Regions from separate parts of the Streptomyces sp. NPDC051041 genome, predicted to be linked through region 3. Evidence: riboswitches for the same ligand, from Rfam matches in the RefSeq annotation. Region 3 holds a riboswitch; each other region holds the start of a gene.
The links. A riboswitch is a leader RNA that binds a small molecule or an ion and turns the genes downstream of it on or off. The one in region 3 is predicted to bind cobalamin.
Positions count from the first base shown of each region.

Region 1 (3,897 bases), on a different contig from region 3:
CCAGCTCCTTGATGGCCTCCTGCGAGGCGACCGCGCCGCCGTTCCACTGCTGCGGGCCGCCCGTGAACCGGCCGACCTCGTGGATGCCGGAGAAGTTCTGGAGGACACCGCATGCGACGAGCACGAGGGCGGCGACGAACGCCGACGGCACCAGGACGCGCACGACACCGCGCACCAGGTCCGACCAGAAATTGCCCAGCTCACCGGAGCGGGACCGCGCGAAACCGCGCACCAGCGCCACCGCGACGGCCATGCCGACGGCCGCGGAGACGAAGTTCTGCACGGCCAGTCCGGCGGTCTGCACGATGTGGCCCATGGCCTGCTCGCCCTGGTACGACTGCCAGTTCGTGTTGGTCACGAAGGACACGGCCGTGTTGAACGCCTGGTCCGGGTCGATCGCGTCGAAGCCCAGCGAACCGGGCAGGACGCCCTGGAGCCGCTGGAGCAGGTACAGGAACAGGACGCCGCTCAGCGAGAAGGCGAGGACGCCGCGCAGGTACGCGGGCCAGCGCATCCCGGTGTCGGGGTCGGCGCCGATGCCCTTGTAGATCCACTTCTCGACCCGGAGGTGCTTCGTGGAGGAGTAGACCCTGGCCAGGTAATTGCCGAGGGGGATGTGGACGAGTGCCAGCGCGCCTGTCAGGGCGAGCAGTTGGAGCACGCCGGCGGTTACGGGACCCATGCTGCGGCTCAGAACCTCTCCGGGAAGATCAGGGCGAGGATGAGGTAACCCAGCAGGGAGACGGCCACGACCAGGCCGACGGCGTTCTCGGCGGTCACAGCTTCGTCACCCCCTTGGCGATGAGGGCCACCAGCGCGAAGACCGCGAGCGTGGTGACGACGAAGGCCAGATCGGCCATCGCGCACTCCTGAAGTCGGGCTCGGTTGAAACGGACGAGTAGAGGAAAGCGCCTTTACGGCCGGATGGGAGCGTCCATTGACGACTCCCTTACGGCATCGCGGAGCTTTTTGACGGAACTCATACGCCGCCTGTCCGTACCCGTGAGTAAGGAAGGGGATTGCAGGTGGGCAGCTTCACCGCAGCCGGAAGCGGAGGCGGCGGATCACCGCGTCCGTTTCCCGCCGTACGGCGTGCGCGCCGACCGCGCCCCGCGGGTTCCGCAGCAACCGCTGCCACAGCCGCTCCGGCCCCGTCCCCGGGATCGGCACGGTGACCCGCGTGCCCGGCCCGGCCGCGACGGCCTCACGGACGTACGCGGCGAGGGGACGGCCGGGCGAGCGGCGCCCGCGGGCCGGCCGGATCAGCGGTGCGGCGGGGACCCACTCGGCCCGGGTCCGCTTTGGAACACGCGTGTGCGGCCGGTCCCCGGGGTCGGGGTGACAGACGGTCACCGCACGCACCTCGTCGCCGGGGGAGACGGCGCCGGGCTGTCGCCGTGCGGTGGGACCGCGCTTCGACGTACCGCGCGACGTGTGGACGGGAGGCTGCGCGAGCCGTGTTCGAAGCCTCCGGACCGGAGCGAGCGCCGGCAGGCCTCTGCGGCCGAGGACGCCCCGCGCACGGCCGCGTCCTGCGGGTGCGCACCACACACCCCGCCCCCTCGGCTCGCGATCCGCCGCCGTACGGCCTCGACGGCCGCGTCCGTCCCGGCCGCGCGTTCCCGCGCCCGGGGCGCGGCGGGCGCCTCGGGCCGCGCGGGCGGGGCGTGGTACCTTCCGGACGCCAGTCGAACTCGTGAACGCGGCCACGCGTGCACGGGTCAGGGAATCCGGTGGGAGTCCGGAACTGACGCGCAGCGGTGAGGGCGACGGGCGGGACAGCAGCCACTGGACGACGGTCACGGCCGGGTCCGGGAAGGCGTCCCGCCGGGATGACCCCGAGTCCGAAGACCTGCTGGCACCCGACCGTCCGCACGGGCCCCGCGCATGGGTCCTGACGTTGAGAAAGCCGACACTGTGCACCTGTCACGTCCCGCTCGCCGCTCCCTCCTGCTCCTGACCGGGGCCCTGTTGCTCGCCGCATGCGGTTCCGGCGCCGGCTCGTCCGCGAAGTCCGCCGGTTCCGGCGCGGGAGCCGTCACGTTCGACAACTGCGGGCGGAAGGTGACGGTCGAGGCTCCGCCGAAGCGGGCCGTGTCCCTGAACCAGGGCACCACCGAGATCCTGCTCTCCCTCGGCCTGGCCGACCGGATGGCGGGAACCGCCACCTGGACCGACCCCGTCATGAAGGGACTGGAGCGGGCCGACGCGAAGGTGCCTCGGCTGGCCGACGACCAGCCGTCGTTCGAGAGGGTGCTGGACGCCGAACCGGACTTCGTGGCCTCCTCCTTCGCGTCCACTCTGGGCAAGGGCGGAGTGGCCACCCGCGAGAAGTTCGAGGAGCTCGGCGTGCCGACGTATCTGTCGCCCGCCGACTGCGAGGGCAAGGACAACAGCGGCGACGGTGACGGCTCACGGACGAAGCTCCTGGCCATGGAGACGGTCTACCGCGAGGTGCGGGAACTGGCCCGGGTCTTCGGGGTGGAGGACCGCGGCGAGAAGCTCATCGCCCGGCTGGAGAGCCGCATCGCGCAGGCCGCGTCGGGGACGCGCGCCGGGAACACCACCGTTCTGTACTGGTTCGCGAGCCAGGAGTCCCCCTACATGGCGGGCTGCTGCGGCGCGCCCGGCATCATCACGAACGCGCTCGGCGCGAAGAACGTCTTCGCCGACAGCACCCAGGAGTGGCCCCGGATCAACTGGGAGACCGTCGCCGACCGCGACCCCGACGTGCTCGTCATCGGTGATCTCACCCGCAGGTCGCAGACCGCCGAGTCGGCCGCGAAGAAGATCGCGTTCCTGGAGTCGAATCCGGCGACGAAGAACATGGAGGCGGTGAGAAGGAAGCGGTACGTGCTGCTCAGCGGGCAGGCCATGAACCCGACGATCCGTACGGTCGAGGGCGTGGAGAAGGTGGCCGCGGCGCTGCGCGAGCACGGGCTCGCCGGATGAGGACCGCTCCGCGGTCTTCCCCGGCCCGCCCGCCGCGGGGCGCGGCGGGCGGGCTGCGCCTCGTGGCCGGCCTGGGCGGCGGGCTGGCCGTGCTCGCCGCGTCCGTCGCCGTCGCCGTCACCATCGGCCCGGCCGACATCGGTGTGGGCGACGCCTGGTCCGTAATCGCCTCCCGCCTGGGCTGGGGCACGACGGATCTCACCGCGATCCGCGAGGGCATCGTCTGGAACCTGCGGCTGCCGCGCACCCTGCTCGCCGCGGTGTGCGGAGCCGGACTCGCGGTGTGCGGCGCGGTGATGCAGTCGCTGCTGCGCAACCTCCTCGCCGACCCCTTTGTCCTGGGCGTCTCCTCCGGGGCGTCGACCGGCGCCGTCGTCGTGATCGTCCTCGGCGCCGGCGGCGGTGTCCTGTCCGTCTCCGGCGGCGCGTTCGTGGGTGCGGTCGGCTCCTTCGCGCTGGTGCTGCTGCTCAGCCACACACTCGGCGGGACGACGGACCGGGTGGTGCTGTCCGGGGTGGCGGCGATGCAGCTGTTCTCCGCCCTGACCTCGTTCGTGGTGACGACGGCGGCCGACGCGGAGACCACCCGGGGCGTGCTGTTCTGGCTGCTCGGGTCGCTCGGCGGCGCCGACTGGACCGAGGTGGGACTGTGCGCGGCCGTCCTGACGCTCGCCCTCGTGGTGTGCCTGGGCCACGCGCGCGCCCTGGACGCCTTCGCCTTCGGTCAGGACGCCGCGGCGACGCTCGGGGTCCCGGTCGCCCGGACCCGGCTGGTGCTGCTGTGCGTGACCGCGCTGCTGACCGCGGCGCTGGTCAGCTCGGCGGGCGCCATCGGCTTCGTCGGCCTGGTCCTGCCGCACGCCGCCCGCGCCCTCGCCGGCCCGGGGCACGCCCGGCTGCTGCCGGTCACCGCGCTCGCCGGGGCGGTGTTCCTCGTCTGGGCCG
Region 1 covers NZ_JBITFM010000003.1:289,359-293,255, reverse strand. Annotated here, with positions in the region: gene kdpA (potassium-transporting ATPase subunit KdpA) at 1-682, opposite strand, end outside; gene kdpF (K(+)-transporting ATPase subunit F) at 691-780, opposite strand; gene ACIBAI_RS07500 (hypothetical protein) at 1,036-1,353, opposite strand; cobalamin riboswitch at 1,724-1,854, shown strand; gene ACIBAI_RS07495 (ABC transporter substrate-binding protein) at 1,888-2,952, shown strand; gene ACIBAI_RS07490 (FecCD family ABC transporter permease) at 2,949-3,897, shown strand, end outside.
Region 1: another riboswitch for cobalamin. It lies ahead of ACIBAI_RS07495 (ABC transporter substrate-binding protein); the one in region 3 lies ahead of ACIBAI_RS24715 (ribonucleoside-diphosphate reductase subunit alpha).

Region 2 (3,897 bases), on a different contig from region 3:
AGCAGCTGGAAGCCGCCGCAGACGCCGAGCACGGGCCGCTGCTCGGCGGCCCTGCGGGCGATCGCCTCCGCCAGTCCCCGCTCCCGCAGCCACTCCAGCGCCCGGACCGTGCCCCGGGTCCCGGGCACCACGACGAGGTCGGCGTCGGCCAGCTCCTCGGGCCGGTCCACGAACCGCACCACGACGCCCGGCTCGGCGGCCAGCGCGTCCACGTCGGTGAAGTTGGACATCAGCGGGACCGCGCAGACGGCGACCCGCAGCACGTCCGCGCCGAGCGGCGGGGCGACGTGCGACTCCCGGACCGGCCCGCGCAGGGAGACCGCCATCCCGTCCTCCTCGTCGATGCCGAGCCCGTGCCGGAACGGCAGGACGCCGTAGGCGCGCCGTCCGGTGAGATCGCGCAGCATGTCGAGGCCGGGCTCCAGCAGCGACACGTCGCCCCGGAACTTGTTGACGAGGAAGCCGGCGACCAGCTCCTGGTCCTCGCGGGAGAGCAGGGCGACGGTCCCGAAGAAGGACGCGAAGACGCCGCCGCGGTCGATGTCGCCGACGACGAGGACGGGCAGGCGGGCGTTGCGGGCGATCCCCATGTTCACGATGTCGGTCCGCCGCAGGTTGATCTCGGCGGGGGAGCCCGCCCCCTCGCAGATCACCGCGTCGTACGCGTCCCGCAGCTCGGCGAGGCAGTCCAGCACCGTCCCCAGCAGCGCCTGCTGCCGCCCGCCGTGGTAGCCGCGGGCGCTCAGCTCGCCCACCGGCCTGCCCAGCAGCACCACCTGACTGCTTCGCTCACCGCCCGGCTTGAGCAGCACGGGGTTCATCAGCGCGGTCGGCTCGATCCGGCACGCCTGCGCCTGCATGGCCTGCGCCCGCCCGATCTCGGCGCCCTCGCGCGTCACGAACGAGTTCAGCGACATGTTCTGCGCCTTGAACGGCGCGACCTTCACCCCCTGCCGCACCAGCCACCGGCAGATCCCGGCGGTGACGACGCTCTTGCCGGCGTCGGAGGTGGTGCCGGCGACGAGGAGACCACCGCTCATGACGTCCGTCCCTTCAAGCCGTTGACGAGGAGCCGCGCGGCGGCGCCGACGCCGAGCGCGAGCCAGCCGACGCGCCGCGAGAGCCGTGCGGCCCGTTCGATGTCGGCCACGGCGACGGCCCGTCCGCGCGCGTTGAGCACGGGCCGGTGCTCGACCCGCCCGCCGTAGGAGAGGGTCCCGCCCAGCCGCACGCCGAGCGCCCCCGCGAAGGAGGCCTCCACGGGTCCGGCGTTGGGGCTCGGGTGCCGGGCGGCGTCGGCGCGCCAGGCCCGCAGCGCCCCGCGGGGGTCGCCGCCGGCGACGGCGGCGAGCGCGGCGGTCAGCCGGGCCCCCGGCCATCCGGCGAGGTCGTCCAGGCGCGCGGAGGCCCAGCCGTAGCGCCGGTACCTCGGCGACCGGTGCCCGACCATCGCGTCGAGGGTGTTCACCGCCCGGAACCCGAGCAGCCCCGGCACCCCGGCCACGGCCCCCCACACCAGGGCCCCCACCACGGCGTCGGAGGTGTTCTCGGCGACGGACTCGACGACCGCGCGGGCGATCCCGTCGGCGTCGAGCGCCTGCGGGTCCCGCCCGCACAGGTGCGGCAGCCGTGCCCGGGCCGCCTCGACGTCCCCCGCCTGAAGGGCCCGCCCGATGGTCCGGGCCTCCCGGACCAGCGAGGTTCCTCCGACGACGGCCCAGGTGGCGGCGCCGGTGAGCGCGACGGAGGCGGCGGGGCAGGGGCGTACGGCACGCGCGGCCAGCCCGCCGAGGGCGACGGCGCCGCCGACGCACACGGCGGTGTGCAGCGTGCCCCAGCCGCGGTGGTCCCGCCACAGCACGTGTTCCACGGCGCCCGCGGCCCGCCCGAACACGGCGACCGGATGCCCGCGGCGGGGATCGCCGAGGAGCAGGTCGCCGAGGAGGCCGGCGGCGGCGCCGTACGCGAAGACGCGTTCGGCCCGCATCGCTCAGCCGACCGCCGGGCCGGGCCGGGCGTCGCTGGTGCACTCGGAGGTCGAGCTGGTGAACCTGGCCGTCCATCGGCAGCCGCGCATGGCGATATGTCCTCACTCAGGGTGTCCACGCCCTGGTTCGACGAGACCGGCGGTGAGAGTTCCTGGCTCCCGGGACCGTCTGCCCCGGTCACAGTGGCGGGACCGCGCCGGACTTCCACCGGGCTTCCTCTCCTGCCGCCGTACTGGCCCCGGCAGTCCACCATGGGCTTGGAAGGGCCGTCAACTTGCCGCTGACCTGCGAGGGCGGAGTGTGCTGAGGCCCACAGGGGGAGTGCGCCAAAGCAGCGTGACGCCCCCGGCGCGCGGGCCGTGCGCCGGGGGCGGGGGAGCGGGGGCGTCCCGCCGGGGGACGCGGTCTCAGGCGACGATCAGGTAGATCCCGTACGCCACCGCCGCCGCGCAGGCCGCGAAGCAGGCGTACGCGCCGGTGACCGCGAGGGCCGCGGTGCCGCCCTGCGCGGCGGCCCGCTCGCGGCGGGACAGGCCCGCGATGCCGAGGGTGAACAGGGCCACCAGGGCCACGGTGACCACGAGGCTGACCCCGAAGACGGAGCCGAGAGCCGCCCAGTCGATCTTCATGGTGCTTCTCTTCCTTGTGCCGGGTGCGCGGGCTCAGACGGTGGTGGTGGCCTGCGGGGCCTTCGACTCGGTGGCCTGCGCCGGGATCGTGGCGGTGAGCTCGTCGGTCACCGTGCCCGCGGGGGGCGGGGCCACCGCGGCCACGGCGGTGGTCACCACGCCGGCCGGCTCCTCGGTGTCGTTGACGTTGGTGTGGTCGACGACCTCGCGCCGGGAGATCTTCCAGATCGCGGCGCTGGAGGCGACCAGGAAGACCGCGACGAGGGCGGTGCCCCAGGCGCCGAAGCCGGTCACGTACTCGGCGAGCGCCCCGACCAGGGCCGCGGCCGGGAGGGTGAGGCCCCAGGCGACGAACATGCGGGTGGCGGTGGACCAGCGGACGATCCCGCCCTTGCGGCCGAGGCCCGCGCCCATCACGGCGCCGGAGACCGAGTGCGTGGTGGAGAGGGAGAAGCCGAGGTGGGAGGAGGCCAGGATGACCGTGGCCGCGCTGGTCTGGGCGGCGAAGCCCTGCTGCGGCTGGAGGTCGGTCAGGCCCTTGCCCATGGTGCGGATGATGCGCCAGCCGCCGAGGTAGGTGCCGAGCGCGATGGCCAGACCGGCGGAGAGGACGACCCACAGGGGCGGGTCGGAGTCGGGGGCGAGGGTGCCGCCGGCGACCAGGGCGAGGGTGATGATGCCCATCGTCTTCTGGGCGTCGTTGGTGCCGTGGGCGAGGGAGACCAGGCCCGCGGAGGCTATCTGGCCGGCGCGGTAGCCCTTGGCGGCGGCCTTGCCGTCGGCCTTCCGGCCGAGCGTGTACGTCAGCCGGGTGGCGAGCATCGCCGCGACGCCCGCGACGACCGGGGCGGCGATCGCCGGGATCAGCACCTTGGTGACGAGCACGTCGCCGTGCACCGCGCCGACGCCCGCCGAGGCGACGGTGGCGCCGATCAGACCGCCCATGAGGGCGTGCGAGGAGCTGGAGGGGAGCCCGACCAGCCAGGTCAGCAGATTCCAGAGGATCGCGCCGACCAGTGCGGCGAAGATGACCTCGGGACGGATGCCGGTCTCGTCGACGAGACCCTTGGAGATCGTGTTGGCGACCTCCACGGACAGGAAGGCGCCCACGAGGTTGAGGACGGCGGACATGGCCACCGCGACCTTGGGCTTCAGCGCGCCGGTCGAAATGGTCGTCGCCATCGCGTTCGCGGTGTCGTGGAAACCGTTCGTGAAATCGAACGCGAGTGCGGTTACCACCACAATCGCGAGGATCAGCGAGAAGCTTTCCATTTACCCAG
Region 2 covers NZ_JBITFM010000004.1:398,245-402,141, forward strand. Annotated here, with positions in the region: gene ACIBAI_RS10420 (cobyric acid synthase) at 1-1,040, opposite strand, end outside; gene ACIBAI_RS10425 (cobalamin biosynthesis protein) at 1,037-1,987, opposite strand; cobalamin riboswitch at 2,113-2,255, opposite strand; gene ACIBAI_RS10430 (hypothetical protein) at 2,396-2,617, opposite strand; gene ACIBAI_RS10435 (anion permease) at 2,651-3,889, opposite strand.
Region 2: another riboswitch for cobalamin. It lies ahead of ACIBAI_RS10425 (cobalamin biosynthesis protein); the one in region 3 lies ahead of ACIBAI_RS24715 (ribonucleoside-diphosphate reductase subunit alpha).

Region 3 (3,897 bases):
TTGCCGAACCCGGCGACACCGCCCTCGACCATGGCGAAGCCGTGGAAGACGGAGGTGAGCGAGTTGGCCAGGCCCAGCCCGATGTCGTCGTGGGAGTGCAGGTAGAAGGTCATCCCGGGGTTGTCCCGGACCAGGTTGGCGGCCAGCACGGCGGTGGCGTGCGGCAGCAGGGTGCCGATGGAGTCGTTGATCCGGACGAGGTCGATGCCCAGGCTGCGGGCGCGCTCGATCTGCTCGTTGATGAAGGTGTAGCGCTCGTCGTCGATCTCGTGCGAGAAGGCGTTGAGAATGCTGGCCCGGAAGGAGCCGACACCGATCCCGGCGAGCTTCTCGTGGGCGCGTTCCAGCAGCTTGTTCTCCTGCTGGTACTCGATCATGCCGAGGCTGACCTGGATGCGGGCCAGGTAGTCCTTCGGGACGACCTTGAGCGCTTCGGAGAGGGGCTCCCAGGTCTTGAGCGTCAGGTTGAAGACGAACCGGGTGTCCGCGGGGATGCGGTGCAGCAGCAGCTGCGCGTCCAGGACACGCCGCAGGAACTGCGGTTCGGTCAGGCCCGATCCCAGGTCGATGTCCCGGATGCCGGCATTGGCCAGCGCCTCGATGAGCGCGAGCTTCCGGTCGTCGTCGGCTCCGAAGAGGGCTCGCTCGCCCCCTTCCCGAATCGTTTCGTCGGAAAGGCCGACGAGGTCGAAGTCCGAGTACCGCGGTTCGTGGCCGGCAGGTAACTGAAGTGCCATTTTCGCCTCTCCCGTTCCGATTTTTGTGCCACCGGGTGGATCAGCAGAACAGCAAAACCCATCGGCTGTCCGATCGATGACCGCCGATGCCAGCGGGATGCTAGACAACATCCGGAGAAGGACTCAACACCCCCTTGGAGACGGCCAGGAATCTTTCATTCCGATTTCATTGCGGGCCGTTACCACAACCGCAGGATTCCAGTCAGAGACATGCCCGTCGGCCAATTACCGGTACGCAGGGTGAGGATCGGCGGCACGGCCGAAGCCCGATCGGTCGCACGCTCCCCGGAATACGACCGGCTGCCCCTTCTCGGGCGCCGGCCTCCGCGGCGCCGTCACCCACCGGCGACAGGAGCGCCCCGGACGACAGGAACACCCCCGGGCGGCAGGAACCCCGGCGGCAGGGACCCCTCCGGACGACCGGGACGCGGCACGGGCGCGGGCCCCGGCCTCCGCCGCAGCCCGGCAGCGGCCGCGAGGCACCACACCGGCGCTCCAAGACCGGAGCAACACAACATCTGGGGGTGGCTCCGCGCCCCAGCACAAGATGTATGCTCATGCTCGCTGTCGCCGCAGGGGAATCCGGTGCGAATCCGGAACTGTCCCGCAACGGTGTATCCGCGTGCGTCCGCACGCTTGTCCAGTCCGAGTACCTGCCGACAGTGCACCCGGCCGTCCGGCCGGTGTGCCTGACGTCCGGGCCTCGTGGAATGGGCCGGCGGACGCGACGCCCTGCGCGCTCGTGCTGCCTCCTGCCCTCGCCGAGGCCCCGTGCCGAGCGAGGGAGAGCCCCACGTGACCATCGCGCCAGCCGACCCGGCTTCAGCGCCCCCGGTGGCCGAGGAGAGCGACGGCCCCGGAGCCGCGCTGCTGCGGACCCTGACGGAGCTGACCGCCGACCTCCCCGACACCGACCCCGGCCGGGTCGCCGCCGCGGCGCTGCGCGGCCGCTCCGCCCGTGCGGACGAGGCGGAGCTGCGCGACCTCGCCACCGAGGCGGCCGCCGGCCTGATCGCCGAGGACCCCGCCTACTCCCGGCTGGCCGCCCGCCTCCTCACCCTGACCCTTCGCGCGGAGGCCGCCTCCCAGGGCGTCACGTCCTTCACCGGGTCCGTCGCCGCGGGCCACCGCGAGGGACTGATCTCCGACCGCACGGCAAAGTTCGTGCGGCTGCACGCCGGCCGGCTCGACGCGCTGATCGACCCGGCCGCCGACGACCGCTTCGGCTACTTCGGCCTGCGCACGCTCCACAGCCGCTATCTGCTGCGCCACCCGATCACCCGCAGGGTCATCGAGACGCCGCAGTACTTCCTGCTGCGCGTCGCCGCGGGACTCGCGGAGGACGACGGGCCCCGCTCGGTCGACGAGGTCGCGGCGCTCTACGGGCTCATGAGCCGCCTCGACTACCTTCCGTCCTCCCCCACCCTGTTCAACTCCGGCACCCGGCACCCGCAGATGTCGTCCTGCTACCTGCTGGACTCCCCGCGCGACGAGCTGGACTCGATCTACGACCGCTACCACCAGGTCGCGCGCCTGTCCAAGCACGCCGGCGGCATCGGCCTGTCCTACTCCCGCGTCCGCTCCCGCGGTGCGCTGATCCGCGGCACCAACGGGCACTCCAACGGCATCGTCCCGTTCCTGAAGACCCTGGACGCCTCCGTGGCGGCCGTGAACCAGGGCGGCCGGCGCAAGGGCGCGGCCGCGGTCTACCTGGAGACCTGGCACTCCGACGTCGAGGAGTTCCTGGAGCTGCGCGACAACACCGGCGAGGACGCGCGCCGCACCCACAATCTGAACCTCGCGCACTGGGTGCCGGACGAGTTCATGCGCCGGGTGGACGCCGACGAGCCGTGGTCGCTGTTCTCCCCCTCCGACGTGCCCGAGCTGGTGGACCTGTGGGGCGAGGAGTTCGACGCGGCGTACCGTAGGGCGGAGGCCGCGGGACTGGCGCGCAAGACCCTCCCCGCCCGCGAGCTGTACGGCCGGATGATGCGCACCCTCGCCCAGACCGGCAACGGCTGGATGACCTTCAAGGACGCCGCCAACCGCACCGCCAACCAGACCGCCGAGCCGGGCCACGTCATCCACTCCTCCAACCTCTGCACGGAGATCCTGGAGGTCACCAGCGACGGCGAGACGGCCGTCTGCAACCTGGGGTCGGTCAACCTCGGCGCCTTCGTCGCCCCGGCCGCGCACGACATCGACTGGGAACGGCTGGACGCCGCCGTCCGCACGGCCGTCACCTTCCTCGACCGGGTCGTGGACATCAACTTCTACCCGACCGAACAGGCCGCCCGCTCCAACGCCCGCTGGCGCCCGGTCGGCCTGGGCGCCATGGGCCTGCAGGACGTCTTCTTCAAGCTGCGCCTGCCCTTCGACTCGCCCGAGGCCCGGCGGCTGTCCACGCGGATCGCCGAGCGGATCATGCTCGCCGCGTACGAGGCCTCCGCCGACCTCGCCGAGCGCCCCCGAGCAGCCGCGGCAGGCTCCGGCGCAGGGGGGACCCCCGTCGGCCCGTTCCCGGCCTGGGAGAAGACCCGTACCGCCCGGGGTGTCCTGCACCCCGACCACTACGACACCGACCTGGCCTGGCCGGAGCGCTGGGCGGCGCTGCGGGAGCGGATCGCCGCCGTCGGCCTGCGCAACTCCCTACTCCTGGCCATCGCCCCGACCGCGACCATCGCCTCCATCGCGGGCGTCTACGAGTGCGTCGAGCCGCAGGTGTCCAACCTGTTCAAGCGCGAGACGCTCTCCGGCGAGTTCCTCCAGGTCAACCCCTACCTGGTCGAGGACCTGAAGCGGCTGGGCGTGTGGGACGCCCGCACCCGGGAGGCGCTGCGCGAGGCGAACGGCTCCGTGCAGGGCTTCTCCTGGATCCCCGAGGACATGCGGCGGCTGTACCGCACGGCGTGGGAGATCCCGCAGCGCGGTCTGATCGACATGGCCGCCGCCCGCACCCCGTTCCTCGACCAGTCCCAGTCGCTGAACCTGTTCCTGGAGACGCCGACCATCGGCAAGCTCTCCTCGATGTACGCCTACGCCTGGAAGTCCGGGCTGAAGACGACGTACTACCTGCGCTCGCGCCCGGCGACGAGGATCGCCCGCGCTGCCCGGGCAACCGCCCCCGCCCGGCAGGCGGCCTCCGAAGAGGCCGTCGCCT
Region 3 covers NZ_JBITFM010000019.1:105,684-109,580, reverse strand. Annotated here, with positions in the region: gene ACIBAI_RS24720 (hypothetical protein) at 1-737, opposite strand, end outside; cobalamin riboswitch at 1,246-1,413, shown strand; gene ACIBAI_RS24715 (ribonucleoside-diphosphate reductase subunit alpha) at 1,533-3,897, shown strand, end outside.